One region of the Pseudomonas sp. GD03903 genome, then DNA from elsewhere that is predicted to be linked to it. Evidence: predicted binding sites of a transcription regulator. Region 1 holds the regulator's gene; each other region holds the start of a gene.

Region 1 (9,975 bases):
CGGCTCAGGATCGTAGTCATGGTTCTCATTGCCCTGTGGCCGATGACGAAGAATTGACGGCGCCACTGCCGGGCGCCTCACTGGCAATCACTGGTGCAGGTTGCGTGCCAGCATGTCGCAATGCCGGGTCCGGCTGTGCCTTGCCACTGCCCGCCCCGCTGATGCTGCGGCGCACCTCCAGGTTGCGGGAGATCACCAGCACCACCCGGCGGTTACGTGCGCGGCCATCCGCCGTGGCATTGTCCGCCACTGGCTGGAATTCGCCATAGCCCACCGCTGCCAGCCGACCAGCGTCGAGGCCGTCCTGGGCGAGCATGCGCACGATGCTGGCGGCGCGGGCGGCCGACAGTTCCCAGTTGGTCGGGTACTGCGAATTGTGGATCGGCACGTTGTCGGTGAAACCCTCGACGTGCACCGGGTTGCGGTAAGGCGCCAGAATCCTGGCGACTTTCTCGATGATCTCGAAGGCAGCGTCGTTGGGGATTGCATCGCCGCTGGGGAACAGCAGGCTGGAATTGAGGGTGATCTCGATCCAGAACTCGTTGCCGCGCACCGACAGCTGATCGGTGGCGATCAGGTCGCCGAAGGCCTGGCGCACGCTGTCGGTGATCTGCTGCAGGGTATCGGGGTTGCCCTGGGCCTGGCCGTCGTCCTGCGGTTCGTTCAGCGACTGGTCCGGCTGCTGGGTGCGCGGGCGCTCCTCGCCGACCGGTATCGGGCGGATCGAGCGGTCCGGCTGGTTGAACACACCGGTCAGGGTTTCCGAGAGAATCTTGTACTTGCCCTCGTTGATCGAGGAGATCGAGTACATCACCACGAAGAAAGCGAACAGCAGGGTGATGAAGTCCGCGTAGGACACCAGCCAGCGTTCGTGATTCTCGTGTTCCTCATGGCGTCTGCGGCGAGGCATGCGCATCCCTCCCCCTCAGCCGACGAAGCCTTGCAGCTTCAGCTCGATGGAGCGTGGATTTTCGCCCTCGGCGATGGACAGCAGCCCTTCCATGAGCATCTCGCGATAGCACGACTGGCGCAGCACGATGCTCTTGAGCTTATTACCGATCGGCAACAGCAGCAGGTTGGCCAGGCCGACGCCATAGATGGTAGCGACGAAGGCCACAGCAATGCCGTTGCCCAGTTGGCTGGGGTCGGCGAGGTTACCCATCACGTGGATCAGGCCCATCACCGCGCCAATGATGCCGATGGTCGGCGAGTAGCCGCCCATGGCCTCGAATACCTTGGCGGCGGCCAGGTCGCGGCTTTCCTGGTTGAACAGGTCGACTTCGAGGATGCTGCGGATGGCTTCGGGCTCGGTGCCGTCCACCAGTAGTTGCAGGCCCTTGCGCGCATAGGGGTCGCGCTCGGCATCGGCAACGGTTTCCAGGCCCAGCAGGCCCTCCTTGCGCGCCGTCATGCTCCAGCCGACCACATGGTTGATGCCGCCGACCAGATCCACCCTGGGTGGCAGGACCATCCAGCGCAGCATGGTCAGCGCGCGCTTGAGCACCGCCACCGGGGTCTGCAGCAGGGCTGCGGCCAGCGTACCGCCGACCACGATCAGCGCCGCCGGGCCGTTGGCCAGGGCACCGACGTGCCCGCCCTCGAGGAAGTTGCCACCGATGATGGCAACCAGCGCGAGGATCAGGCCAACCAGGCTGAGGACATCCATCAGCCGCAGGCCTCGGTCAGGTGGCGGCCGATGTCGTCGAGGCTGTACACCGCATCGGCCAGGCCGGCCTTGGCGATGGCCATGGGCATGCCGTAGATCACGCAGCTGGCTTCGTCCTGCGCCCACACCTGGGCACCGCCCTGCTTGAGCATGCGCGCGCCTTCGCGGCCGTCGGCGCCCATGCCGGTGAGAACCACCGCCAGCACCTTGTCGCCATAGGCCTTGGACGCGGAGCCGAAGGTTACGTCGACGCAGGGCTTGTAGTTCAGTCGCTCATCGCCGGGGAGAATGCGGATCGCGCCACGGGCGTCGACCATCATCTGCTTGCCGCCGGGAGCCAGCAGCGCCACGCCGGGGCGCAGCAGGTCGCCATCCTCGGCTTCCTTGACGGTGATCTTGCAGAGCTTGTCCAGGCGCTCGGCGAAGGCCTTGGTGAAGGCCGCCGGCATGTGCTGGATCAGCACCAGCGGCGCGGGGAAATTGGCAGGCAGCTGGGTCAGCACCCGCTGCAGCGCCACCGGCCCACCGGTCGAAGTGCCGATGGCCACCAGCCGGTAGGGCTTACGCTTTGGGGCGGCGGAACTCGCCGGAGCCGGAGCGGCCGGCGCGTGGCTACCACCCGACGAAGCGGAAGCGATCGGGCGCGCCGTGCCGGCGGCAGGAGTCGAAGCCGGCGCGGCCGGGCTCGAGGAGTACGACGAGTACGCGGCGAAGCGACGGTTGCTCTTGGCGATGGTGTGGACCTTCTCGCACAGCAACTGGCGGACCTTGTCCGGGTTGCGCGAGATGTCCTCGAAATTCTTCGGCAGGTAATCGACGGCGCCGGCATCCAGCGCGTCCAGGGTCACCCGCGCGCCCTCGTGGGTCAGCGAGGAGAACATCAGGACCGGCGTCGGGCAGCGCTGCATGATGGTCCGCACGGCGGTGATGCCGTCCATCAGCGGCATCTCGTAGTCCATGGTGATCACGTCGGGCTTGAGTGCCAGCGCCTGATCGATCGCCTCGCGGCCGTTGGTCGCCGTACCGACCACCTGGATCTGCGGATCAGCCGAAAGAATCTCCGACACGCGGCGGCGGAAGAACCCCGAATCGTCCACCACCAGGACTTTGACAGCCATAGACACTCCTGAAAAAAACTTCTTCCATCACGGGCGCGGACCTCGCGGCCCGCGCACGGCGGTCAGATACGACGGGCGTAGCGCTTGAGCATGCTCGGCACGTCGAGGATCAGCGCGATGCGCCCGTCCCCGGTAATCGTCGCCCCGGCCATGCCCGGCGTGCCCTGCAGCATCTTGCCCAGCGGCTTGATCACCACCTCTTCCTGGCCCACCAACTGGTCGACCACGAAGCCGATGCGCTGGGTGCCGACGGAGAGGATCACCACGTGGCCCTCGCCCGGCTCGTCATACTGCGCGCCCGGCACCAGCCAGCGCTTGAGGTAGAACAGCGGCAGGGCCTTGTCGCGGACGATCACCACTTCCTGGCCGTCGACCACGTTGGTGTTCGACAGGTCGAGGTGGAAGATCTCGTTGACGTTGACCAGCGGGAAGGCGAAGGCCTGGTTGCCCAGCATCACCATCAGGGTCGGCATGATCGCCAGGGTCAGCGGGACCTTGATGACGATCTTCGAGCCCTGGCCCTTGGCCGAGAAGATGTTGATGATGCCGTTGAGCTGGGAAATCTTGGTCTTCACCACGTCCATGCCGACACCGCGGCCGGAGACGTCGGAGATCTCGGTCTTGGTCGAGAAGCCCGGGGCGAAGATCAGGTTGTAGCAGTCGGACTCGGACAGGCGATCCGCCGCGTCCTTGTCCAGCAGGCCCTTTTCCACGGCCTTGGCGCGCAGTACGTCGGGGTCCATGCCTTTGCCGTCATCGGAGATCGACAGCAGGATATGGTCGCCCTCCTGCTCGGCGGATAGCACCACCTTGCCCGAGCGGGACTTGCCAGCGGCCTCACGCTCGTCCGGGCTTTCGATGCCATGGTCGACCGCATTGCGCACCAGGTGCACCAGCGGATCGGCCAGGGCCTCGACGAGGTTCTTGTCGAGGTCGGTTTCTTCACCGATCAACTCGAGGTTGATCTCTTTCTTCAGGTTGCGCGCCAGGTCGCGGACCTGCCGCGGGAAGCGCCCGAAGACCTTCTTGATCGGCTGCATGCGGGTCTTCATGACCGACGACTGCAGGTCGGCGGTGACCACGTCGAGGTTGGAAACGGCCTTGGCCATCGCCTCGTCGCCGCTGTTCAGGCCCAGGCGCACCAGGCGGTTACGCACCAGCACCAGCTCGCCGACCATGTTCATGATCTCGTCCAGGCGGGCGGTGTCCACGCGCACGGTGGTTTCCGCTTCGTTGGCCGGCTTCTCCACGGCGGCGGCGGCAGCAGGCTTGGCCGGCGCCGGCTTGGCGGCAGCGGCTGGCGCCGGAGCGGCAGCGGGCTTGGGCGCAGGCGCGGCGGCGGCAGGCTTGGCGGCCGCGACCGGCTCTTCCTTGGCGCCGGTGAACTGGCCCTTGCCATGCAACTCGTCGAGCAGCTTCTCGAATTCGTCGTCGGTGATGTTGTCGTCGCCGCTGGCAGCCGGAGCTTCCTCGGCTTTCGGCTCGGCGGCAGCGGCGGCTTCTTCCTTCGCACCGGTGAACTGGCCCTTGCCGTGCAACTGGTCAAGCAACGCTTCGAACTCGTCGTCACTGATCTCGTCGCTGGCGGCCGGTGTCTCGGCGGCGGGAGCCGGAGCCGCCTTGGCGGGCTCCTTGGCGCCGGCGCTGAACTGGCCCTTGCCGTGCAGCTGGTCAAGCAGCGCTTCGAACTCGTCATCGGTGATGTCGTCGCCACCGCCACCAACCGGCGCGGCGGGTGTATCGGCAGCGGGTTCGAGGGCATCCATCAGTTGCTCGAACTCGGCGTCGGTGATGTCGCCATACGCCGCAGGAGCCGCCGGGGCCTCTGGCGCAACGGGTTCGGCAACGACCGGGGCGGGAGCCGGAGCTTCGGCGGGAGCAGCGTTCGGGTCAGCCAGACGCGACAGCGCGGCCAACAGCTCGGGAGTGGCCGGGGTCGGCTCCTGCGCGTCACGCACCTGCTGGAACATGACGTTGACGGTATCCAGCGCCTGCAGCATCACGTCCATCAGCTCGGCATCCACGCGGCGTTCGCCCTTGCGCAGCATGTCGAAGACGTTCTCGGCGATGTGGCAGCACTCCACCAGCGCGTTCAGCTGGAGGAAGCCCGCCCCACCCTTGACGGTGTGGAAGCCACGGAAGATGGCATTGAGCAGGTCCATGTCTTCCGGGCGGCTTTCCAGCTCGACCAGTTGTTCGGACAGTAGCTCGAGGATCTCGCCGGCCTCCACCAGGAAGTCCTGGAGGATTTCGTCATCGGCGTCGAAGCTCATTCGGGTGCTCCCTCTACAGCGTCAGCGGACGCTTAAAAACCAAGGCTGGACAACAGATCGTCGACATCGTCCTGACCGGACACGACGTCCTTTCTTGTATCGGCAGCAATCTGCGGACCTTCACCCTTGGACGATCTTTCTTTTTCCACCGCGTCGCGCATGCCGTCGTGGTCATGCTCGATGCCGGCGTAGCGATCGACCTGCCCCGCCATCCAGACCAGCTTGACCAGGTTCGATTCGACCTCGGTCACCAGCTTGGTGACGCGCTTGATCACCTGCCCGGTAAGGTCCTGGAAGTCCTGCGCCAGCAGGATGTCGTTCAGGTGCGCGGAAAGCTTGCGGCTGTCCTGGGCGCTGAGGTAGAGGAACTGCTCGACGCGCTTGGCCAGGTCACGGAAGGCCTCGGGGCCCAGCTCGCGGCGCATGAAGCGCGACCAGTCTTCCTGCAGCTCCTTGGCCTGGGTCTCGATGTGCATCACCACCGGCGTGCACTCTTCCACCAGATCCATGGTGCGATTGGCCGCTTTCTCGGTCATCGTCACCACGTAGGACAGGCGATCAGTCGCGTCAGCGATCTGCGAAACTTCCTGGGCGCGGGGGGAACTGGGGTCGATCTGGAAGTTGACGATGGCGTTGTGCAGCTCACGGGTGAGCTTGCCCACTTCCTGGTAAAGACCGCGATCGCGCGCCTGGTTGAGCTCGGAGATCAGTTGCACGGCAGTCTGGACTTCGCCGCGTTCGAGGCAGTCGACCAATTCGCGCGCGTGTTTTTTCAGGGTCGACTCGAAGTCACCCGCGGATTCGTTGAAATCCATGACGCCCTCTTGGCCAGCCTCAGCTGCCGACCCGCTCGAAAATCTTCTCGATCTTTTCTTTCAGCACCTGGGCGGTGAAAGGCTTGACCACATAGCCGTTGACCCCGGCCTGGGCAGCTTCGATGATCTGGTCGCGCTTGGCTTCGGCGGTGACCATCAGAACCGGCAGGTGCTTCAGGCGCTCGTCGGCGCGGACCGCACGCAGCAGGTCGATGCCGGTCATGCCGGGCATGTTCCAGTCGGTCACGAGGAAGTCGAAGTTGCCGCTGTGCAGCATCGGCAGCGCAGTGGTGCCGTCATCGGCTTCTGCGGTGTTGGTGAACCCCAGGTCCCGCAGGAGGTTCTTGATGATGCGCCTCATCGTGGAAAAGTCGTCCACGATGAGAATTTTCATGTTCTTGTCCAAACCTGCCTCCATCGATACCAAACGCGCCCTGGCGGGCGTGCCGTCAATTCATTGAACGCCGAGCGCTCTTTGCTGTGGGCGCGTCAAGGGAACGTCACCCAAAAAATTCGTAAGCCTCTAACTTGCCGAAGGAAAATACCTTCAGCCTTTTCGCTAGGAACAAGCAGGCGCGAAACTACCCGATGCTCAGCGAGCGCGCCACTCCGCCAGTCGCGAACGCAGGCGCGCGGCGCACTGGCTGTGCAGCTGGCTGACGCGCGATTCGCTGACGCCCAGCACCTCGCCGATCTCCTTGAGGTTGAGTTCCTCGTCGTAGTACAGGGCCAGCACCAGCCGCTCGCGCTCGGGCAGCTTGGTGATGGCATCGGCCAGGGCCGCCTGGAAGCGTTCATCTTCCAGCCCGTGGGACGGCTCGTTGTCGTGGTGCGAAGCGTCTTCGGCAAGGCCGCTACCCTGTTCACCGTCCTGCAACATGTCATCGAAGCTGTACAGACGGCTGCCCTGGGTGTCGCTGAGGATGCCGTAATAATCTTCGAGGCTCATATTGAGTTCGGCAGCAACCTCCTGATCTTTAGCGTCGCGTCCGGTGCGCGCCTCGACGGCACGGATGGCGTCACTGACCATGCGGGTGTTGCGGTGCACCGAACGCGGGGCCCAGTCGCCCTTGCGCACTTCGTCGAGCATGGCGCCGCGGATGCGGATGCCGGCGTAGGTTTCGAAGCTCGCGCCCTTGCCCGAATCGTATTTCTTCGCTGCCTCCAGCAGGCCGATCATGCCGGCCTGCATCAGGTCCTCCACCTGCACGCTGGCCGGCAGGCGGCCCAGCAGGTGGTAGGCGATGCGCTTGACCAGCGGGGCGTGTCGCTGGATCAGCAGTTCCTGGGAGTTGTGCGCCTGTGCCTTGCTGTACATACGCGCTCCGGAGGCCGCGATCATACGGCCGAACCCGTGGGATGTTGCACCAGGCGCTCGACGAAGAACTCCAGGTGCCCTCGTGGGTTGGCCGGCAGCGGCCAGCTGTCGACCTTCTGCGCCACCGCACGGAAGGCCAGGGACGCCTTGCTGCGCGGGAACGCCTCATACACCGAGCGCTGCTTCTGCACCGCCTTGCGCACCGACTCGTCGTAGGGGATGGCGCCGACGTACTGCAGCGCCACGTCGAGGAAGCGGTCGGTGACCTTGGTCAGCTTGGCGAACAGGTTGCGCCCCTCCTGGGGGCTGTGCGCCATGTTTGCCAGTACGCGGAAACGGGTCATGCCGTAGTCGCGATTGAGCAGCTTGATCAAAGCGTAGGCATCGGTGATGGACGTGGGTTCATCACAGACGACCAGCAGCACTTCCTGGGCAGCGCGGACGAAGCTCACCACCGAGTCGCCGATGCCGGCGGCGGTGTCCACCACCAGCACGTCGATGTTGTCGCTGATGTCGCTGAACGCCTGGATCAGCCCGGCATGCTGCATCGGCGTGAGGTGCACCATGCTCTGGGTGCCCGAGGCCGCGGGGACGATGCGGATGCCGCCGGGCCCCTGGAGGATCACGTCGCGCAGGTCGCATTCGCCTTCGATCACGTCGGCCAGCGTGCGCTTGGGCGACAGACCCAGCAGCACGTCGACGTTGGCCAGGCCCAGGTCGGCGTCCAGCAGCATGACGCGGCGGCCCAGATCGGCCAGCGCCAGCGACAGATTCACCGACACATTGGTCTTGCCCACGCCACCCTTGCCACCGGTGACTGCGATTACCTGAACCGGATGCATACCCATATCAATACCTTGTCTCGTCGTTCGACCGTTGCGCATCAAACGCTTCGGCTAATCCGGCTGCGGTGCTCCACCGCCTCCGGTGCTCGCGGATCGTCTAGCAGAGCATCCGCATCGCTTGGGCGGCTCAACCGGCCACCCCACGCCCCACCCGGGGCTCACAATCTTCAGCTGGCGCGACGCACCGGCTGCTGGTAAAGGCCGGCGAACATGTCGGCCATGGCGTCTTCACTGGGCTCTTCCGGCGACTGCAGGCTCACCGCACGGCTGACCAGTTGGTGCGCGCGTGCCACTTGCAGGTCATCCGGAATCTTCGGTCCATCAGCCAGATAGGCTACCGGGAGATGCTGGCTGATAGCCAGAGCCAGAGCTTCGCCGAGGCTTCCCGCTTCGTCCAGCTTGGTCAGGATGCACCCGGCCAGCCCACAGGAACGATAGTTCTGCCAGGCGGCCTTGAGCACCTGGGCCTGGCTGGTCGCGGCCAGCACCAGGTAATTCTTCACGTTCAGGCTCAGCGACGACAGCGCTTCGAGCTGCATGCGCAGCGCCGGATCGGTGGCCGGCAGGCCTGCGGTGTCGATCAGCACCAGACGCTTGCGCGCCAGCGGGGCCATGGCCTGGATCAGCGACTGGCCCGGATCGACCAGGGTCACCGGCACGTTGAGGATACGGCCCAGGGTCTTGATCTGCTCCTGCGCGCCGATGCGGAAGCTGTCCATCGACACCAGGGCGATGCTCTGCGCGCCGTACTTCAGCACGTAGCGGGCGGCGAGCTTGGCCAGGGTGGTGGTCTTGCCCATGCCGGCCGGGCCGACCAGGGCAATCACGCCGCCCTGCTCCAGCAGGTCGGTTTCCGGGGTGTTGATCGAGCGCGCCAGGTGCGCCAGCAGCATGCGCCAGGCCTGCTTCGGATCGGCGATGGAGGCCACGCGCTCCAGCAGGCTGCGCGACAGGTCGGCCGGCAGGCCCATGCGCTGCAGGCGACGCCACAGGTTGGCCTGTTTCGGACGCTGGTTCTGCAATTGGTTCCAGGCGATCGAGCCAAGCTGCACTTCGATCAGCTCGCGCAGGCCGTTGAGTTCGAAGCGCATGGCTTCCAGGGCCTGCTGGCCGACACTGGCCGCCGCCGGGGCGACGGGCGCGGCCATGGCTTCGGCCAGGGTCTCGGCAGCGCTGCGCCGTGGCTTCTCGGTGCCGTACATTTGACGGTCCTTGCGCACGCCATCGCTCGCGCGGGTCGGTGCCGACAGATCGGCCTTGGCCTGGGCGATCTTCGCCTGGGTCTTGCGCAGCTCGGCTTCCAGCGCCGGGTTCGGCTTGCTGGCCGCCACCGGGGCCTGGTAATCCAGCGCCGCGGTCAGCTCCACGCCGCCGGCGACACGGCGATTGCCGATGATCGCGGCGTCCGGGCCCAGCTCGTCACGCACCAGTTTCATGGCCTGACGCATATCAGCGGCGAAGAAGCGTTTTACCTGCATGGCCTGCGACCTCAATCAATTCTGCCCAACGGTGGCAACAATCGTGACTTGTTTGTTGTCCGGGATTTCCTGGTACGCCAGCACGTGCATGGTGGGGACCGCCATCCGCGCGAATCGGGACATCATCGCGCGGACCGGGCCGGCCACCAGCAGGATCGCCGGCTTGCCAAGCATCTCCTGGCGCTGCGCCGCTTCGATCATCGAGCGTTGCAGCTTTTCGGCCATTCCGGGCTCCAGCAACATACCGTCTTCGGAGCCCTGTCCGGCCTTCTGAAGACTATTGAGCAATATCTGTTCCAACCTCGGTTCCAGAGTGATCACAGGCAGCTCCGGCTCTAGTCCCACAATGGTTTGCACGATTGCGCGGGACAGCGCGACGCGTACCGCCGCCACCATTGCGGCGGGATCTTGACTCTTCACCGCGACGTTGGCGATGGCTTCGGCGATGGTACGGATGTCACG
Region 2 (9,975 bases), on a different contig from region 1:
TCGACATGGCGTTCAACCAGGTCGACGTGTTCCTGAAGAACTTCCAGGGCCAGGAAGCCCAGGTCATCGTCGGGCAGCAGCAGCCCGCCGCCACGCCGGTAAAGATCAGCCAGGACAAGCCCGCCGGCGACAAGGCCTGATGCTGGACGCCTTCGGACATGTCCGAGCACAATGCTCGGACATGTCCGGAGTTAACCTGTGAAAAAGCTCGACGAACTCGTCTTCGATAACCGCTTCGCCCGCCTGGGCGATGTGTTCTCCACCGAAGTCCTGCCTGATCCCATCGCCGATCCGCGCCTGGTCGTTGCCAGCACCTCGGCCATGGCCCTGCTCGACCTCGACCCGAGCGAAGCGGACAACCCGGTGTTCGCCGAAATCTTCGCCGGCCACAAGCTCTGGTCGGAAGCGCAGCCGCGCGCGATGGTCTATTCCGGGCACCAGTTCGGCTCCTACAATCCCCGCCTGGGCGACGGCCGCGGCCTGCTGCTGGGCGAAGTAGTGAACAATGCAGGCGAGCACTGGGACCTGCACCTCAAGGGCGCCGGCCAGACGCCGTATTCAAGGATGGGCGACGGTCGCGCCGTGCTGCGCTCGTCGATCCGCGAGTTCCTTGCCAGCGAATACCTCGCCGCCCTCGGCATCCCCAGCAGCCGCGCCCTGTGCGTCACCGGCTCCAGCACCACGGTATGGCGCGAGACTCGGGAAACCGGCGCCATGCTGTTGCGCATGGCCCCCAGCCACGTGCGCTTCGGTCACTTCGAGTACTTCTACTACACCAAGCAGGAAGAGCACCTGAGGACGCTCGGCGAGTTCGTTCTCAATTCGTACTTCCCGCAGTGCCTGGACGACGAAAAGCCCTACCTGGCGTTCTTCCGCGAAGTGCTCGAGCGCAACGCGCAGATGATCGCCTACTGGCAGGCCTACGGCTTCTGCCACGGCGTGATGAACACCGACAACATGTCGATCCTCGGCATCACCTTCGACTACGGCCCCTACGCCTTCCTCGACGACTTCGACGCCAACCACATCTGCAACCACTCCGACGACAGCGGCCGCTACTCCTTCAGCAACCAGGTGCCGATCGCCCACTGGAATCTCGCCGCGCTGGGCCAGGCGCTGACGCCCTTCGTCGAAGTCGACGACCTGCGCGCCACCCTCGACCTGTTCCTGCCGCTGTACCAGGCGCACTACCTGGACCTGATGCGCCGTCGCCTGGGCCTCAGCAGCGCCGAAGACGGCGATCTGGAGCTGGTGCAGCGCCTGCTGCAGAGCATGCAGAAAGGCGCCGTGGACTACTCGCTGTTCTTCCGCCGCCTCGGCGATCAGGCGCCTGAGCAAGCATTGGCCGTGGTACGCGAAGATTTCGTCGACCTCGCCGGCTTCGACGCCTGGGCCGCCGACTATCAAGCGCGCGCCGAACGCGAAGGCGGCAGCCAGGACGAACGCCGCGCGCGCATGCACGCCGTAAACCCGCTCTACGTGCTGCGCAACTACCTCGCCCAGGAGGCCATCACGGCCGCCGAACAGGGCGACTACAGCGTGGTGCGGCGCCTGCACGAAGTGCTCAGCAAGCCCTTCGAAGAGCAGCCGGATGCCGAGCACTTCACCCGCCGCCCGCCGGACTGGGGCAAGCACCTGGAGATCAGTTGCTCGTCCTGAGCCGGTTATAAGCTCAGCCAAAAGCGATCTAGCGACGCCCCGGCCACATTGCTCCCGGTCATTGACCGGGGCCGGGCGCCGCTCGCATCCTCGGGGCTTTCTGCCACAAGGACGCTCGAACAATGAAACCGGAAACCCTGGCCATCCACGCCGGCTACAGCCCCGACCCGACCACCAAGGCCGTGGCCGTGCCGATCTACCAGACCAGCTCCTACGCCTTCGACGACACCCAGCACGGCGCCGACCTGTTCGACCTGAAGGTCGCCGGCAACATCTACACGCGCATCATGAACCCCACCAACGCGGTGCTGGAGGAGCGCGTCGCCGCGCTGGAAGGCGGCGTCGCGGCGCTGGCGGTGGCATCGGGCATGGCCGCCATCACCTACGCCATCCAGACCGTCGCCGAAGCCGGCGACAACATCGTTTCGGTGGCCAAGCTCTATGGCGGCACCTACAACCTGTTCGCCCACACCCTGCCGCGTTTCGGCATCCAGACCCGCTTCGCCGCCCATGACGACATTGCCGCCCTCGAAGCGCTGATCGACGAGCGCACCAAGGCGATATTCTGCGAATCCATCGGCAACCCGGCGGGCAACATCGTCGACCTGCAGGCCCTGGCCGATGCCGCACACCGCCATGGCGTGCCGCTGATCGTCGACAACACCGTCGCCACCCCGATCCTCTGCCGCCCGTTCGAGCATGGCGCCGACATCGTCGTGCACTCGCTGACCAAGTACATCGGCGGCCACGGCACCAGCATCGGCGGCATCGTCGTCGACTCGGGCAAATTCCCCTGGGCCGACAACAAGGCGCGCTTCCCGCTGCTCAACACGCCCGATCCGTCCTACCACGGTGTTACCTACACCGAAGCCTTCGGCCCTGCCGCCTTCATCGGCCGCTGCCGCGTCGTGCCGCTGCGCAACACCGGCGCCGCGCTCTCGCCGTTCAACGCCTTCCTCATCCTGCAAGGCCTGGAAACACTCGCCCTGCGCATGGAGCGCCACTGCGACAACGCGCTGAAGGTCGCGCAGTACCTGCAAGATCATCCGCAGGTCAGCTGGGTGAAATACGCCGGCCTCGCCGACCATCCCGAACAGGAACTGGCGCTGCGCTACATGGGCGGCAAGCCCGCGTCGATCCTCTCCTTCGGCATCAAGGGCGGCCAGGAAGCCGGCGCGCGCTTCATCGACGCGCTGAATCTGGTGGTACGCCTGGTCAACATCGGCGACGCCAAGTCCCTGGCCTGCCACCCCGCCTCCACCACCCACCGTCAACTCAACGACGAGGAGCTGGAGAAGGCTGGCGTACCACGCGACATGGTGCGCCTGTCCATCGGCATCGAGCACATCGACGACATCCTCGCCGACCTCGCCCAGGCGCTGGACGCCGCCAAGGCCTGACCCGTGGCAACCGGATGAGGCGCCAGTGCGGCGCCTTATCCGCGGGTCAGCGGCTCCTGCAATATCTCTTTGCCATCATCTTGCAGACGCCCTGCCTGCCTTTCCGTAGAATGCCGCCCAGCGCCGCAAGCCAGCGCGCGACCGCACCCCGCGACACGCCAGCGAACAGGGATTTCGTCCGCCTTTCCCCTGCCCCTTTCCTTCCGACCCGCCTTCCAGGCGCCGGCCGGTGGATAACTTTTTTCGCCCGTGACCATACGGTTCCGCCCGATCCTGCCGATAGGGCTTGGACGTGGTTCGCCACCCTGGCCCCCAACAAGAACAATCTCCGAACGGCCTGACTTCACACAACCTTTCCTGGAGATCGTCAATGAACAGCTGGATTTCCAACCTGAGCGTGAACCTCAAGTTGGCCCTGGGCTTCGGCCTGGTCCTCGCCTTCACCGCCATCCTCGCTATCGTCAGCTGGGTCGGCCTGGGCTCGCTGATCGACCGCAGCAACTGGATGAGCGACATCACCGAGCTCAACTCGCGCCTCACCAAGCTGCGCATCACCCGCCTGCAATACATGATCGCCGACGGCGCCGAGCAGGAAGCCGCCAACGTCATGTCCACCCTGGCCGACTTCAAGGCGCAGCAGCAGAAACTGCGTGCCTCCTTCGTCAGCCCCGAGAACGTGCGCATGCTCGACCAGCTCGGCGGCATCATCGCCGACTACGAGAAGTCCCTGGCCGCCATGCGCGCCGGCTACCAGAGCGCCGGCATCACCCGCCGCACCCTGCAGGACAATGCTGCCCGCGCCGCCGAACTGACGGCCACGATCCAGCAGGACATCCTCAAGGCCCCGGCGGACGAGGAGCGCGCCACGCGCTTCCAGGCCATCACCGGTACCCGTGAAGACCTGCTGCAGGCCCGCTACGACGTGCGCGACTACCTCGCCAACGCGCTCACCAGCAACGGTGACGGCGTGACCCGTGGCCTCGACGAAAGCATTGCCGGCCTGCCGGCCCTGGAAAACGTCCTCGGCGTCGCCGAAGCGCAATACGTCCAGCAACTGGGCACGGCCCTGCGCGCCTATCGCGACGCGGTCACCACCCTGCGCGGCAACATGGCCAGCATCGTCCAGGCGCGCAAGGAAATGACCACCCAGGGCCAGGACATCGTCAAGATCAGCGAAAATCTCTACCAGTTGCAGCTCGATCGCCGCGACGCCGAAAGCGCGCGCGCCCGCAGCCTGCAAACCCTGGTAACCCTGCTCGCGCTGGTGCTGGGCAGCATTGCTGCGCTGATCATCACCCGCCAGATCACCCGGCCGCTGCACGACACCATGGCGGTGGTCGACCGCATCGCCGCCGGCGACCTGTCGCAGACCATTCAGGTCAGCCGCCGCGACGAACTCGGCCGCCTGCAACAGAGCATGCAGCGCATGAGCCAGAGCCTGCGCGAACTGATCGGCGGTATCCGCGACGGCGTCACCCAGATCGCCAGCGCCGCCGAGGAGCTCTCCGCCGTCACCGAGCAGACCAGCGCCGGTGCCAACACCCAGAAGATCGAGACCGACCAGGTTGCCACCGCCATGCACGAGATGTCCGCCACCGTGCAGGAAGTCGCGCGCAATGCCGAGCAGGCTTCCCAGGCCGCTTCCGCCGCCGACCACCAGGCCCAGGACGGCGACCGTGTGGTGAACAAGGCCGTTGAGCAGATCGAGCGCTTGGCCGAGGAAGTCGAACGTTCCGCCGAGGCGATGCAGCGCCTGGAGCAGGAAAGCGAGAAGATCGGCAAGGTAATGGATGTGATCAAATCAGTGGCCGAACAGACCAACCTGCTGGCCCTCAACGCCGCCATCGAAGCCGCCCGCGCCGGCGAGGCCGGTCGCGGCTTCGCCGTGGTCGCCGACGAAGTGCGCGGGCTGGCCCAGCGCACCCAGCAATCCACCGAAGAAATCGAAGCCCTGGTCGCCGGCCTGCAGAGCGGCACCCGCCAGGTCTCCAGCGTCATGCTCGGCAGCCGCGAACTCACCGCCAACAGCGTCGCGCTGAGCCGCCAGGCCGGCGAATCCCTCGGTGAAATCACCCGCACCGTCTCCAATATCCAGGCGATGAACCAGCAGATCGCCACCGCCGCCGAAGAGCAGAGCGCCGTGGCCGAGGAGATCAGCCGCAGCGTGGTCAACGTCCGAGACGTCTCCGAACAGACCGCCGCCGCCAACGAAGAGGTCGCCGCCTCCAGCGTCGAACTCGCGCGCCTGGGTGGGCAGTTGCAGACGCTGGTCAGCCATTTCCGCGTGTAATGCAAATGGGCCGACGCCAGTCGGCCCCTCTTCGGAAATGCACACATCGCACCGTTGAGATCCGCCCGCCAAGGCTCCATCTTTGCTCTATTGCCATTGGAGCCCCGCCATGTCCGATCCCCTGATCATCCCCTGCCCGAACTGCAACGGCCTGAACCGCGTCCCTGCCGCGCGGCTGGGCGACTCGCCCAGCTGCGGGCGCTGCCAGTCGCCGATCGTGCTGGATACGCCATTCGACCTCGATGAAGCCGGTTTTGCCGCCCAGGCCAAGGGCGATCTGCCGTTGCTGGTGGACGTCTGGGCCGACTGGTGCGGGCCGTGCAAGGGTTTTGCGCCGGTGTTCGAGCAGGCCGCGGCGCGGTTGTCGGGCAAGGTGCGCCTGGCCAAGCTGGACAGCGATGCCAATCCGAACCTTTCCGCACGCCTGGGCATTCGCTCGATTCCCAGCCTGATCCTGCTGCGCAACGGCCAGGAAGTGGCGCGGCAGAGCGGTGCAATGCCGCTGCCGCAGTTGCTCGACTGGCTGTCCCGCCAGGGCCTCTGAGGGCGAGCGTTTCGGTCAATCCGCGCGGTCATTGCCAGGCCGCGCCGGGCGGCTAGGCTTGGGCGAAAGCCAACGGAGCAAGCCCATGCCTTCCTACCCCGAAGACTTCATCCGCCAGCTCACCGAAGAGCACATCGCCTTCGTCAAGCGCACCGGCCTCAAGGCCGAGGTGCTGGAGCCTGGCCACGTGCGCCTGCGCATGCCGCTCAAGGGCAACGAGAACCATATCCAGAACATGTACGCCGGCGCCCTGTTCACCGTAGCCGAGCTGCCCGGTGGCGTGCTCATGCTGACCAGCTTCGACGCCCGGCGCTTCTACCCCATCGTCAAGGAAGCCGGCCTGCGCTTCCTGCGCCCGGCGGCCAGTGACGTGACCGTCGACGCGCAGCTCAGCGAAGCCGAAATCCAGCGTATCGGCGAGGAAGCCACGCACCAGGGCAAATCAGAGTTCGTTCTCGACCTGCAACTGAAGGACGACGAGGGCAACGTGGTTGCCGAAAGCCACGCCATCTATCAGTTGCGCAGCCGCTGAATCCGGGGGTTGCCCTGCATCAAGGTGAAATTTCCTACGTGGCGCGACAGTAGAAGCGCCACAGAGGGAGCCCACCATGTACAGGAACCTGCTCGTCGCCCACGACCTCAGTGTCGAGGCGGACATCGCCGTGCGCCGCGCCACGCAACTGGCCCGCCAGCACGGCGCCAGCGTCACGCTACTGCACGTGATCGAGGAATTCTTCCCCGACCGCATGATGGCCACGGTCCGCGAAGCTGCCGAGGTGGCGCTGCGCGATGCAGCACGCAGCAGTGGTCTCGGCGACTGCCAGTTGCTGATCCGCCAGGGCCGCGCAGCCAATAACGTGACCGAGGCGGTGCAGGAGCTGGGCGCTGACCTTCTGCTGATCGGCGCGCACCACCAGCAACTGCTGGAGCGCTTCGACGGCACCACCCTGGAGCGCATCGCCCGGCACTGCCGCGCGCCGATCCTGCTGGCTGTCGAGGAATCCGCTGCGCCTTACGCCAAGGCCCTCGCCGGGCTGGACCTGTCGCACTGCTCCTGCCAGGCCTGGCGCGCCGGCTATCGATTGCTCACACCCGCCGCCGAGCTGCTCGCGCTCAACGCCTACCAGCCAGGCAAGAAGGCCGGTCGCGCCGACAGTCATCTGCAGACCCAGCGCGAGCTGTTGCGCCAGGCACTGCAGGATGAGCGCGCACAGGTCCCGGCCAGCGGGCCGCAGTTACTTTGTGCGGTGCAGCAGGGAACCGCCCAGCAGGCGCTGGAGACGGCGTTGCGCGAATGGGCGCCGGACCTGCTGATACTCGGCAGCCGCAGCCGCGGCGCCATCGAGCAGGCCATGCTGGGCAGCGCGGCGCGTTATTTCCTGCGCCGGCCGCCCTGTGACGTGCTGATCAGCCAGTAACCGCTCAGGCTTCCAGCAGGTTGTGCAGTTCGACGAACTGCTGGGTCAGCTTGTGCCGCGGCTCGAGGAAGATCAGCGGGGTGCAGGCCTGGTGCGATTCGCGCATCTTCACCGAGCTCATCAGGTACACCGGCAGCACCGGTAATTCCTCTTCCAACAGTTCGTCCAGCAGCTGTTGCGGCAGGGTCGCGCGCGGCTGGAACTGGTTGACCACGATGCCTTCGACTTCCAGGTCCTCGTTGTGGTCTTCCTTCAGTTCCTCGATCTCCTGCAGCAGGCCATACAGCGCCTGGCGGGAGAAGCTGTCGCAATCGAAGGGGATCAGGCAGCGATCCGCCGCGATCAGTGCGGAAACCGTATAGAAGTTAAGTGCCGGCGGGGTGTCCAGGTAAATCCGGTCGTAGTCTTCGGCCAGTTCGTCCAGCAGTTTGCGCAGCTTGTTGATCTTGTGCTTCTGCTCGAGCTTGGGCTGCAGATCCGCGAGCTCCGGGCTGGCGGTGACGATGTGCAGGTTGTCGAACGGCGTCTCGTAGATGTCCACCTTGCCCTTGCGGCTGAACGGTCCGGACGACAGCGTCTGCTTGAAGAAGTCGGCGATACCCACCGGCAGGTCCTCGCCGGTCAGACCGGTGAGGTAATGTGTGGAGTTGGCCTGGGCATCCAGGTCCACCAGCAATGTCCGATAGCCCTCCGCCGCGCTCACTGCCGCCAGGTTGCAGGCGATGCTGGACTTGCCGACCCCGCCCTTCTGATTGAACACCACGCGTCGCATCAGCCATCCCTCCAGGAACATTCGAGTGCTGGGGGATTCTATGCAAAGCCCATGACAAGGGCGAGCACACTTCACCCCTCGGCTTGGTATACCGCTCAGCGGTTGCGGACTCTCTGCACAAGCTTCGCAGCCGGTGCGACAGCGAATTGAGAACCTTCCCAAGCCTTTGTCAGCGCACGTTGCTTGACTTCTGCACGTCCGCGGCAATGCCGATATTGCGCCATGATCCGTGTCGACGAAGCTCCTGGCGGGTCGGGGAAGTCTCATTTGTCGACCGGGATGCCAAGGGTCCACAAGAGCGGCGTTATTCGATATCGAGCAGACGCCTGCCTGGCGCGGGACGAACAGGACCAGGCGCTCCTGCCGGGAAAGCTCACTGCGTCGAGTACCAGCAAAGCCTGCCGAGCAGCGGGCCCTGATCCATCAACCAGCCCTGCCGGCCTGGACCTCCTGGGTCACCAGATCGAAGAACGACTGCGCCAGGCGCGACGACTCGTTGCGCCGCCGCACCAGCCACACCGAACTGGTCGCGCCTGGGTCGCTCAGGGTGCGATAGACCACGCCGTCCACCCGCGTACGGCGAAACGACGCCGGCAGCATCGATACACCCAGCCCCGCCGCGACCAGGCCGATGATGGTCATCGCCTCGCCCGCCTCCTGGGCGATGCGCGGGCTGAAACCGGCCTGCCGCGACAGCGCCATCAACTGGCTATAGAGGCCGGTGCCGTAGCTGCGTGGGAAGAACACGAAAGGCTCATCCGCCAGCTCGGCGAACTCCAGACCGTCCTGGCTGGCCTGCGCCAGTGGATGATCGGCGCGCAGCACGGCCACCAGCGGTTCGCTGAACAGCTCCACAGCTTCCAGGGTTTCCGGCAGCGGGATCGGACGAATCAGGCCGACCTGCACACGCTCCTCCAGCAGCGCCTGCACGGCCTGTCCGCTGCTCAGCTCCTGCAGATCCAGGTGCACATCCGGATACGCCTGGCGGAACGCCAGGATCGCGCGCGGGATGCTGGAGGTAAAAGGCGCCGACGCGGTGAAGCCGACCTTCAGCTCGCCGATCTCGCCCTGGTGCGCGCGGCGCGCCAGGAGCACGGCGCGGTCTACCTGCTGCAGCACCTGCCGCGCTTCGTCGAGAAACAGCTTGCCGGCCTCGGTCAGCGCCACCCGGCGGTTGGTGCGCTCCAGCAGGCGTGCGCCGATCTCTTCTTCCAGCGCCTGGATCTGCTGGCTCAGCGGCGGTTGGGAAATCCCCAGTTGCTCGGCGGCGCGGCCGAAGTGCAGCTCCTCCGCGACGGCGATGAAATAACGCAGGTGTCGCAGTTCCATGTTTCCCCCTGCTGGAGCGCCGGTGTTCCGGACTGGGTAGGAGCGGACTTTGTCCGCGATAGGTCGGGCCCCGTGCCGTGCGGTTCGCGAGCAAGCTCGCTTCTACAAAGCTCGCACTGCCTGTGGGAGCGAGCTTGCTCGCGAACCAGCCGCTGACCCGACGTCACAGGTGTTTGATTCGTAAAACGAATCAAACGTGTCGATTAATATATTGGAAATAATAAAGCCCGCTCCTTATCCTTTCCACACAAGCCCAATAACGACTACCAACCTGCTCCCTGCCTGGCCGCGCGGGCCCTTGCCGCCATTCCAGGCCCTCCTGCTTTTACCAACCTGAGGTGTGTCGTGAGTCAACCTGCCCTGCGGGCTTTGCGGGAAGAACATCCCATGGCGGCCAAGCCGCCTGTCGTTGAGGAACCATCGGCTGCGAACGATCCGGCGAGCCTGCTGGAAGCCGCGCACGAGGCGAACGGCGACGTGGTACGCGTCGTCGAAGAACTCGAAACCTACATCGAGAAAGGCACCCCGGAATTCATGCGCACCTCGCTGGCGCTGTTCTCCGG
Region 3 (9,975 bases), on a different contig from region 1:
GCAACGAAGAGGACCTGCGCGCCTATCTGGACCCGCTGCGCGAACAGATCGAGCGCTTGGCGGAGCTTTCCTTCGCGCCGCAGGACCTGGCCTTCCTCGAACGCATACCTTTCTTCAAGCCGGACTTCATTCGCTTCCTCGGTCTGTTCCGCTTCAATCCCAGCTATGTGCAACTGGGCGTGGAGAACGACGAGCTGTTCCTGCGCCTGAAAGGCCCATGGCTGCACGTGATCCTCTTCGAGGTGCCGCTGCTGGCGAGCATCAGCGAAGTACGCAACCGCCATCGCCACCCGGGCACGACGCTGACGATGGTCCGCGAGCGCCTGCAGGAAAAGTTCGACTGGTTGCGTCAGGAGGCCAGTGCCGAAGAGCTGGCCGGCTTCAAGATGGCCGACTTCGGTACCCGCCGGCGCTTTTCCTACCCGGTGCAGGAGGCGGTTGTGCGTGATCTGCGCGACGGCTTCCCGGGGCATTTCGTTGGCACCAGCAACGTTCACCTGGCCCGCGAGCTGGGCGTGAAGCCCCTGGGCACCATGGCCCACGAGTGGCTGATGGCGCACCAGCAACTCGGCCCGCGGCTGATCGACAGCCAGGCCGCCGCGCTGGATGCCTGGGTCCGCGAATACCGTGGCCAGTTGGGGATCGCGCTGACCGACTGCATCACCATGGAAGCCTTCATGGCGGACTTCGACCTCTACTTCGCCAAGCTCTTCGATGGCCTGCGCCACGACTCGGGCGACCCGCTGGAGTGGGCGGAGAAGGCCATCCGTCACTACGAGCAACTGGGCATCGACCCGCAGACCAAGACGCTGGTGTTCTCCGACGGCCTCAACCTGCCACGCGCGTTGGAAATCTACCGGGCGCTGCGCGAGCGCATCGATGTCAGCTTCGGCATCGGTACTCACTTCACTTGCGATGTGCCGGGCGTACAGCCGATGAACATGGTGCTGAAGATGACCGCCTGCAATGGCCATCCAGTGGCGAAAATCTCCGATGCGCCGGGCAAGACCCAGTGCAAGGACGAGAACTTCCTGCACTATCTCAAACACGTCTTCAAAGTGCCGGCGTAGCCGATTGCGCGGCGCGGCCGGACGCGCCACTCTTGTTCAGGCACTCACAGCGACAGGCCCACTGAAAGGGGAACAACGGATGTCAGCCACGAACGAACTCATCATCGGCGCGGGCCCCGACGGGCAGCCGATCGGCCAGTCCTGGAAGCTGGCCAACCGTCACGGCCTGATCGCTGGCGCCACCGGCACCGGCAAGACGGTGACGCTGCAGCACCTTGCCGAGTCCTTCAGCGACGCCGGCATCGCGGTGTTCGCTGCCGACATCAAGGGTGACCTCTGCGGTATCGCCGCCGCCGGCAACCCGCAGGGTAAGGTGGCCGAGCGCATTGCCAGCATGCCCTGGCTGAACTACCAGCCGCAGGCCTACCCGGTGAGCATCTGGGACGTCGCCGGGAAGACCGGCCACCCGCTGCGCACCACGTTGTCGGAAATGGGCCCGCTGCTGCTGGCCAACCTGCTGGAGCTGACCGAGAGCCAGCAGGCGGCGCTGTTCGCCGCCTTCAAGGTGGCCGACCGTGAAGGCCTGCTGCTGCTCGACCTGAAGGACCTCAAGGCGTTGCTCAATCACTTCAAGGAGCATCCGGAAGTCCTCGGTGAGGACCGCGCATTGTTCACGGCGGCTTCGTCCCAGGCGCTGCTACGGCGCCTGGCGCTGCTGGAGCAGCAGGGCGCCGAGGACTTCTTCGGTGAGCCGGCGCTGCAACTGGAAGACCTGCTGCGCCCCGAGGCCGACGGCCGTGGCCGTATCCACCTGCTGGACGCCAGCAAGCTGGTGCACGATGCGCCCAAGGTCTACGCCACCTTCCTGCTCTGGCTGCTGGCCGAGCTGTTCGAGCAATTGCCCGAGCGTGGTGATGCCGACAAACCGATCCTCGCGTTGTTCTTCGACGAGGCGCACCTGATGTTCAACGGTACGCCCAAGGCCCTGCAGGATCGCCTGGAGCAGGTGGTGCGGCTGATTCGCTCCAAGGGCGTGGGTGTCTACTTCGTCACCCAGTCGCCCAGCGACCTGCCGGACGATGTGCTGGCGCAGCTGGGCCTGCGCATCCAGCACGGCCTGCGCGCGTTCACCGCCAAGGAGCAGAAGTCCCTGCGTGCGGTGGCCGATGGCTTCCGCCCGAACCCGGCGTTCGACACCCTCAAGGTTCTTACCGAACTGGGTATCGGCGAGGCGTTGGTGGGCACCCTGGAAGAGAAGGGCACGCCTGCGATGGTCCAGCGCGTGGCCGTAGCGCCACCGCAATCGCGCATTGGCCCGCTGACCGATGCCGAGCGCGTCGAGATCATCCGGCGCTCTCCGCTGGCCGGCCGCTATGACCAGCCGATCGACCGCGAGTCCGCCTACGAGAAGCTGACCGGCCGCGCTGACGACAAGATGGCAACGACCCAGGAGAAGGAAGAGAAGGGCACCGATTTCGGTGGTATGGCCGGCGAAATCCTCGGTTCACTGGCCAGCCAGGTCAGCAAGACCGTGGTGCGCCAGGCGGCGAATCAGATCGGCCGGCAACTGGTGCGTGGGCTGATGGGCGCGCTGTTGGGCGGAAGCAAGCGGCGGTAATCGCGGAGCTGTCTGTCACGGATCAGATCGGTCCCAGTGAAAGCGGAGTTTGCCGGTGGATTTTTCGGGAGGCGGTTCGCGAGCAAGCTCGCTCCTACGAAGAGCACGTAGCACCCTGTAGGACCGTGGGGGGGCGCCTAGCCCTTGCTCGCGAACAAAAAAGGCGCCCGAGGGCGCCTTTTTCGTGGCCACTGAACATCAGATACGGAAGCTGTCCACCAGATGGCGCAGGCGGCCAGCCTGGTTTTCCAGGTCGGCGCAGGCGCGCAGGGTCGCTTGCAGGTTTTCCACACCTTCCTGGTTCAGGGTGTTGATCTCGGTGATGTCCATGTTCAGCGAGTCGACCACCGCGGTCTGCTCCTCGGTGGCGGTGGCCACCGACTGGTTCATCGAGTCGATCTCGCCAATGCGGTGGGTGACGCTGGCCAGGCGCTCGCCGGCGCGGTTGGCGATCTCCACGCTTTCCAGGCTGTAGCGCTGGCTTTCGGTCATGGTGTCCACGGCTTCGCGGGCGCCAACCTGTAGCTCTTCGATCATTTTCTGAATCTGCTGGGCGGATTCCTGGGCGCGGTGGGCGAGGTTGCGCACTTCGTCGGCGACCACGGCGAAGCCACGGCCGGCCTCACCGGCGCGGGCGGCCTCGATAGCGGCGTTCAAGGCCAGCAGGTTGGTCTGTTCGGAGATGCCCTTGATCACCTCCAGAATCTGCCCGATGTTCACCGTGCGGCTGTTCAGTGCCTCGATGTTGGCGCAGGCGGAACTGATCTTGTCCGACAGCTGATTCATGGCGCTGATGGTCTGCTCCACGACTTGTCTGCCATCGGCGGACTGATGCGAGGCATCGGTGGCGTGGTGCGAGGCGTCGGCGGCGTTGCGCGCGATCTCCTGGGCGGCGGCGCCCAGCTCGTTGATCGCCGCGGCCACGCTGTTGGTGCGGTTGGCCTGTTCGTCGGAGTTGCTCATCGACGAGTTGGAGGCGTTCACCACCAACTGCGATACGTCGTGCAGGCTGCGTGCGGTGGAGGCCACTTCGCGGATCGACTCGTGGATACGTTCGACGAAGCGGTTGAAGGCGTTGGCCAACACGCCGAACTCGTCGTTGCTGGCGACTTGCAGGCGCTTGGTCAGGTCGCCTTCGCCCTGGGCGATGTCCTGCATGGCACGGCCCATGTCGGTCAGCGGCGCCATCAGCACGCGGATCAGCATGCCCAGCAGGAAGAGGATGGCGACGATGGCGATTACCGTGGCAATGATGGCGGTGTTGCGGAAGTCGCTCAGCATCGCGTAGGCCGAGTCCTTGTTGAGCACCAGGGCGACGTACCAGGTGACGCCCGGCAGGCCCTTCACCGGTGTCATCGAGACCAGTTGCTCTTCACCGTTGATGCTGACTTCCTGCACGCCCGGCTGCACCTTCGGTGCGCCTTGCTGGTAGACCTCGCCGAGGGATTTGAAGATCAGGCTGCTGTCCGGGTGCAGGAGGATCTTGCCGGCATCGCTGACCAGGAAGGCATAGCCGTCGCCGTCGAATTTCAGCGAGTTGATGATCGCGGTGATGGTTTCCAGCTTCATGTCGCCGGCGGCTACGCCGACCAGTTGGCCGTTGCGCATGACCGGCATCGACATGGCGAGGATCTGCTCGTTGGTGCCGGCGTCGAGGAAGGGCTCGGTGACGATCAGCCGGCCGGCGGCCACGGCGTCCTTGTACCAGCCGCGAGTGCGCGGGTCGTAGCCGTCGGGCATCGGTGCGTAGGGGCGCATGGTGAATACGCCGCTGGAGGCTTCGCCGAGGTAGACCGATTCGAAGTTCTTCTGGAATACCGCCTGCTCCAGTACATGCTGGATGCGTTCGGGTGTCGGCTCGCCATCGGCCAGTTGCGCGGCCTCCGCCTCGACCAACTGGATGCGGCCTTCCAGCCAGCTCTGGATGTTGCTGGCGGTCAGGCTGCCGACCTCGGAGAGGTAGGACTCGGTGTCGGAGTGGATGGCCTCGCGCTGGCGGAAGTCGTTGAAGAGGATGAAACAGGCGAAGGCGAAGGTGACCACCAGGGAGGCTGCCAGGAGAATCTTCCTGGAGAAGGACAGCGAACGAAGCATCGGTAAAGCATCCTGCTGCAAAACGGGTTTGAGCAGGCTCTATCGGCTGCGCCGGGAAAAACTTTAGCGGCGTTGCACAAACATGCAGCCGAACAAGTTCCCGCGCAGTAGCGCGGGAACTATCGATTCGAAATAATCGGGGTGGTCGAACTGCGGAAACTTATTTGACGGCTTTAGCCACTTCGTCCTGGATGCTGGTCATGATCGTGCCCAGATCACCGCCGATTACGCTGGCCCCCGCGATTACCACCACCGAGATCAATCCAGCGATAACCGCATATTCGATCGCGGTTGCCCCTTCCTTGTCGGCGGCGAATGCCTTGGCTGCGCAGTACAGCTTCAGGGACAGGTTCTTGATTTTCAGGTCCATGGCGGGTGCTCCCTCGAATACCACCGGGGCGGCGCCCCGACTTCATCGTCAGGCTAGGCGTCGTATGGCCGAATGCAATTGTTCAAATAGCGCTAATACCAAAGTTATAGCTATCTCGGCATATAAGTAATTGCATGGCGTAAATTTAACGGGCGTGGTTGACGCTATAAACACAGCTACTAGATTCAGCCTTGGAACAAACAGAGTCTGATTATGAGGAATGATTCTTATCGAACTTCCTCGACTGGCCGAAATAACAATAAAGGTCTGAAGGACAAGCATCGGCGATACCGGTGACGGAACTTCTTACGCTAAGGCCGTGGACTTCCGGGTCCGCATTCCCGACATCGCCCAAGGATGTGCTCATGAATAGCAAGGTGCTGATGGTGTTCGCCGGGCTGTTGTTGGTATGTGCCGGCGTGGTGGGGTATCTCGGGCTCAAGGTCGGCAAGCCGGCCGCTCCCGTCGCCGGAGTGGTGCAGGAGGTTGCACCGGCGGCGCTGGCGGAGGCCGACAAGCTGCAACGCACCGCCGTGGTGGTGGCGGCCCGCGACCTGCCGGCCCTGGCGGTGATCGGCAAGGACGATCTCACGGTCGAGATGCTGCATACCGCTCCCGCCGGCAGCTTTCCCAAGCCCGAGGCGCTGATCGGCCAGCGCGTCTGGGTCGCCGTTCCGGCGGGCAACATCCTCACTTCCGCGGTGACCGAGCCGGGGGGGCCCCTGGCTCGCACCATCCGGCCAGACGAACGCGCCATGGCGATTGCCGTCGACGAGGTCATCGGCGGCGGCGGCTTCGTGCTGCCCGGCGACTATGTCGACGTCATGCTCTTCGTCCAGGACCAGCAGAGCAGCGAACGCAGCCTCAGCGCCCAGGTGGTGCTGCCGGGCGTGCGGGTGCTGACCTATGGCGAACAGATCGCCGTTTCTGCCGATGGCCAGGCGCGCAACGCCGGCGACCCCAAGGACAAGACCCCCAAGCCGCCGCGCACCGCCGTGCTGGCAGTGCCTGCCGAGGCGGCCGCGCGCCTGATGCTCGCCAGCCAGGCCGGCTCCCTGCGCCTGGCCGTGCGCAGCAAGGACGAGAATCTCTACGAGAAGGAGCAGCAGGGGCGTTACATCCAGGCCTCGCTCGGCGCCTCCAGCAGCCAGTCGATCACCCTCGACCAGCTGATCGGCAAGCCGCGGCAGCCCCAGGCCCCCGCCGTGCGCCATGTCTCCGCTCCGCAGGTCGACGCCGGTGTGGTGGTCTACCGCGGTACCGCCGTTACCCGTGAAGCACATTGAGCAAGGAGTGCATCGATGTCCAAGCGCTTCATCCTTCCCCTGGTCGCCATGCTGGCCTGCGCCGTGCACTCCGCGGCGCAGGCTGTGCCGAGTGCCTGCGCCGGCTTCGCTGACCAGCAACTGAACCTCGACGTCGAGCAGGGCGCGCAGCGCGACCAGCAACTACCGGTGCCGATCAAGCGCCTGGCCATCGGGGATCCGAACATTGCCGACGTGCAGGTGCTGGACAAGCGTGATTTCCTCATCACCGGCAAGGCCGAGGGCCTGACCAGCCTGCTGATCTGGACCAGCTGCAGCGACCAGCCGATACGCACCGTGGTGCGTGTCGGCGGGCGTGCGGTTGGCGATGTCGCGGGTGTTGCCGGCGCCTCTGCCGGCAGCCTGCCCAACCAGGTGCAGACCGATATCCGCTTCGTCGAGGTCAGCCGCAGCAAGCTCAAGCAGGCCAGCACATCGCTGGTGCGGCGCGGCTCCAACACCTTCGTGCTGGGCTCGCCAGGCAGCCTGGGCAACATGACGGTCGACCCCGTGGGTAACCTGGATGGCACCTTCGGCAATGCCAACGGCGGCTTCAACATCATCTGGGGTGGCGGCAGCAGCAAGTGGCTGGGCTTCATCAACGCCCTCGAAGGCAGCGGCTTCGCCTACACCCTGGCGCGGCCCAGCCTGGTTGCCACCAGCGGGCAGAGCGCTTCGTTCCTGGCCGGTGGCGAGTTCCCGATTCCGGTGCCCAATGGCGACAAGGACACCATCACCATCGAGTACAAGGAGTTCGGCGTGCGCCTGACCCTGACCCCGACGGTGATGAACGACAAGCGCATCGCCCTCAAGGTCGCACCGGAAGTCAGCGAACTGGACTTCTCCAGCGGCATCCGCACCAACGACATCGCCGTGCCGGCGCTGACCGTGCGGCGCACCGACACCAGCGTGATGCTGGCCGACGGCGAGAGTTTCGTGATCAGCGGGCTGATCAGCAGCAGCACTATCAGCAACGTCGACAAGTTCCCCTTCCTCGGCAGCATCCCGGTCATCGGCGCACTGTTCCGCTCCTCCAGCCTGGACAAGGACGACCGCGAGCTGCTGATGATCGTCACCCCCCACCTGGTCCAGCCGCTGGCGGCCAATGCCGCGTTGCCGAAGCTGCCGGGCGAGGGACTGCGTGACTACGACCCGGGGTTCGGCGAGTTCTACTTCCTCGAGGACGGTCGCTTCGACAAGCGCAAGGCCAGCAGCGGGATGTCGCACTGATGGATACCTACGAAGCGCTGACCCGCCAGAGAGCGGGAGGCAAGGCAAAGGAAGGGAGCACGGGCATGAGTCAGACTTTCGTGGCGCTGGTCCAGCATCCCGGCGAGCAGGAGTGGTTGCAGAGCAGCCTGGCCGGCTGTGGGCAGGTGGTGCTGGCCAACAGCGGGACCCTGGAAGAGCTGCTGTCGCTGCTCGACGTCACCGGCGCGACGGTGCTCTTCACCAGCCTGAACAAGGCCAACCTGGTGTCCCAGGGTTCGCTGATCGAGGGCCTGGTCTCCGCGCGGCCGCTGCTTTCGGTCGTGGCCGTCGGCGATGGCCTGGACAACCAGCTGGTGCTGGCCGCCATGCGCGCCGGCGCCAGGGACTTCGTCACCTACGGTGCCCGCGCCAGTGAGCTGAGCGGGCTGGTCCGCCGCCTCGGCGGACGCCTGCCGACGGTACCGGTGAGCGCCACCCAGCAGGGCGAGCTGATCAGCCTGATCAGCGCCCGGCCCGACGCCGACGGCGCCTTCGTCGCGCTGCACCTGGCCCTGGCGCTGCAACGCCAGCCGGAGCATCGCGTGCTGCTGGTGGATATCGGCCAGCCCACCGGCGAAGCGCTGGCGATTCTCGGCATGGAGCCGGCCTTCACCTTCGCCGATGCGCTGCGCAACCTGAGGCGCCTGGACCAGACCCTGATCGACAGCGCCTTCACCCGTCACGAATCCGGCCTGCGCGTGCTCAGCCTGTCGGACGAGCCCGGCGTGCTGGAGCGCATCACCACCGCCGAGCTGTACCTGCTGCTGGGCAACCTGCGCAGCGCGTTCAGCCACATCCTGATCAACCTCACCGGCGTCGCCGAAGGCGATCTCAGCGGGCAATTGCTGATGCAGGCCAGTCGCGTGCTGTGGCTGGTGGACCAGAGCGTGCCGTCCTGCAAGAAGGGACTGGAGCGCCTGCGCCGCCTGCGCGAGCGCACGCCGACGCTGCCGCGTATCGAGCTGCTGATCGAGCGCTACTGGCCCTCGGTGCCGCCCGATGCGCCGGCGCTGGGCAAGATGTTCGGCCTGGAGCTGTTCGGCATCCTGCCGGCCTCGCCGGAAGCCCGCCTGCGCGCCAAGAACGTCGGCCAGAGCCTGTTCGACCTGGCCCCGCGTGACCCGTTGACGGTCAAGCTGCGTGACCTGGCCGAAGCGCTGGGCGCGGGCGTGGCCGAGAAGCGCGGGCTGTTCGGCTGGATCGGCCGCACCAAGGCCGCGCGCTCATGAGCCAGCACTACGGCGGGGGCCACGGTCGCCACGACCAGGACCTGCAGACGCTGAAAATGCGCCTGCACCGCTACATCATCGACGAGATCGACGAAGACGGCATGAACCTGCTGGAGGGCGCGCGGCCCGCGGTAGCGCAGTACGTCTCGGAGAAGGTCTGCGAGTACGCCTCGCGGCGCCAGCTGGCGATCTCCCGCTACGAACTCGACCGCCTCGCCGAAGAGGTGGTGGACGAACTGACCGGCTTCGGCCCGCTGGAAATCCTCCTGCGCGATCCGGGTATCTCGGAAATCCTGGTCAACGGCCCGGACCGGGTGTTCATCGAGCACGAAGGCCGGCTGTACCAGAGCGATCTGCGCTTCATCGACGATCACCACGTACAGCGTGTGATCCAGCGCATCCTCGCGCCCCTGGGGCGGCGCCTGGACGAGTCCAGCCCGATGGTGGATGCGCGCCTGCCCGACGGCAGCCGGGTCAACGCAATCATCCCGCCGGTGGCGCTGGACGGGCCTTGCCTGTCGATCCGCAAATTCAGCAAGGAACTGCTCAAGAGCGCCGACCTGCTGGCCTACCAGAGCGTCGACGAGGCCATGCTGGCATTCCTCCGCCAGGCCGTGGCGAGCCGCTGCAATATCCTCATCAGCGGCGGTACCGGCACCGGCAAGACCACGCTGCTCAACGTGATGAGCAGCTTCATCGACGAGCGCGAGCGCATCGTCACCATCGAGGACACCGCCGAGCTGCAACTGGGCCACGACCACGTGGTGCGCCTGGAAACCCGTCCGCCGAACGCGGAAGGCTTCGGCGAAGTCACTGCCCGTGACCTGATCCGCAACGCCCTGCGGATGCGCCCGGACCGCATCATCCTCGGCGAGATCCGCGGCGTCGAAGTGCTCGACGTGCTGCAGGCGATGAACACCGGCCACGACGGCTCGATGAGCACCGTGCACGCCAACTCGGCCATGGATTCGCTGCTGCGCCTGGAAATGCTGGTGGGGCTCACCGGCCAGCGCGTGCCGGAGCAGACCCTACGGCAGATGCTCTGCTCGGCGCTGGACATCATCGTGCAGATCACTCGTCTGTCCAACGGCCGCCGCTG

Evidence for each region. The regulator FliA, encoded in region 1, starts transcription of late flagellar genes. The targets are predictions, from matches to a motif close to CTAAAGTTTNNNNNNNNNNNGCCGNTAA.
Region 2: a site for FliA is predicted at 3,315-3,342, ahead of N5C91_RS01820 (methyl-accepting chemotaxis protein). Genes of this name have one in related genera too.
Region 3: a site for FliA is predicted at 4,762-4,789, ahead of N5C91_RS17260 (methyl-accepting chemotaxis protein). Genes of this name have one in related genera too.

The regions. Positions count from the first base shown of each region.
Region 1 covers NZ_JAOCBT010000015.1:49,701-59,675, forward strand. Annotated here, with positions in the region: gene motD (flagellar motor protein MotD) at 26-910, opposite strand; gene N5C91_RS21635 (flagellar motor protein) at 926-1,666, opposite strand; gene N5C91_RS21640 (chemotaxis response regulator protein-glutamate methylesterase) at 1,666-2,784, opposite strand; gene N5C91_RS21645 (chemotaxis protein CheA) at 2,847-5,057, opposite strand; gene N5C91_RS21650 (protein phosphatase CheZ) at 5,090-5,872, opposite strand; gene N5C91_RS21655 (chemotaxis response regulator CheY) at 5,892-6,266, opposite strand; gene fliA (RNA polymerase sigma factor FliA) at 6,465-7,214, opposite strand; gene fleN (flagellar synthesis regulator FleN) at 7,211-8,038, opposite strand; gene flhF (flagellar biosynthesis protein FlhF) at 8,203-9,513, opposite strand; gene flhA (flagellar biosynthesis protein FlhA) at 9,529-9,975, opposite strand, start outside.
Region 2 covers NZ_JAOCBT010000001.1:401,754-411,728, reverse strand. Annotated here, with positions in the region: gene mscK (mechanosensitive channel MscK) at 1-140, shown strand, start outside; gene selO (protein adenylyltransferase SelO) at 199-1,659, shown strand; gene N5C91_RS01825 (bifunctional O-acetylhomoserine aminocarboxypropyltransferase/cysteine synthase) at 1,782-3,059, shown strand; gene N5C91_RS01820 (methyl-accepting chemotaxis protein) at 3,430-5,349, shown strand; gene trxC (thioredoxin TrxC) at 5,459-5,893, shown strand; gene N5C91_RS01810 (YiiD C-terminal domain-containing protein) at 5,979-6,425, shown strand; gene N5C91_RS01805 (universal stress protein) at 6,502-7,311, shown strand; gene N5C91_RS01800 (ParA family protein) at 7,316-8,083, opposite strand; gene N5C91_RS01795 (LysR family transcriptional regulator) at 8,507-9,412, opposite strand; gene N5C91_RS01790 (MFS transporter) at 9,800-9,975, shown strand, end outside.
Region 3 covers NZ_JAOCBT010000010.1:4,769-14,743, reverse strand. Annotated here, with positions in the region: gene pncB (nicotinate phosphoribosyltransferase) at 1-1,070, shown strand, start outside; gene N5C91_RS17265 (helicase HerA-like domain-containing protein) at 1,150-2,628, shown strand; gene N5C91_RS17260 (methyl-accepting chemotaxis protein) at 2,827-4,722, opposite strand; gene N5C91_RS17255 (Flp family type IVb pilin) at 4,883-5,080, opposite strand; gene cpaB (Flp pilus assembly protein CpaB) at 5,458-6,378, shown strand; gene N5C91_RS17245 (type II and III secretion system protein family protein) at 6,394-7,626, shown strand; gene tadZ (type 4b pilus Flp biogenesis protein TadZ) at 7,692-8,876, shown strand; gene tadA (type 4b pilus Flp biogenesis ATPase TadA) at 8,873-9,975, shown strand, end outside.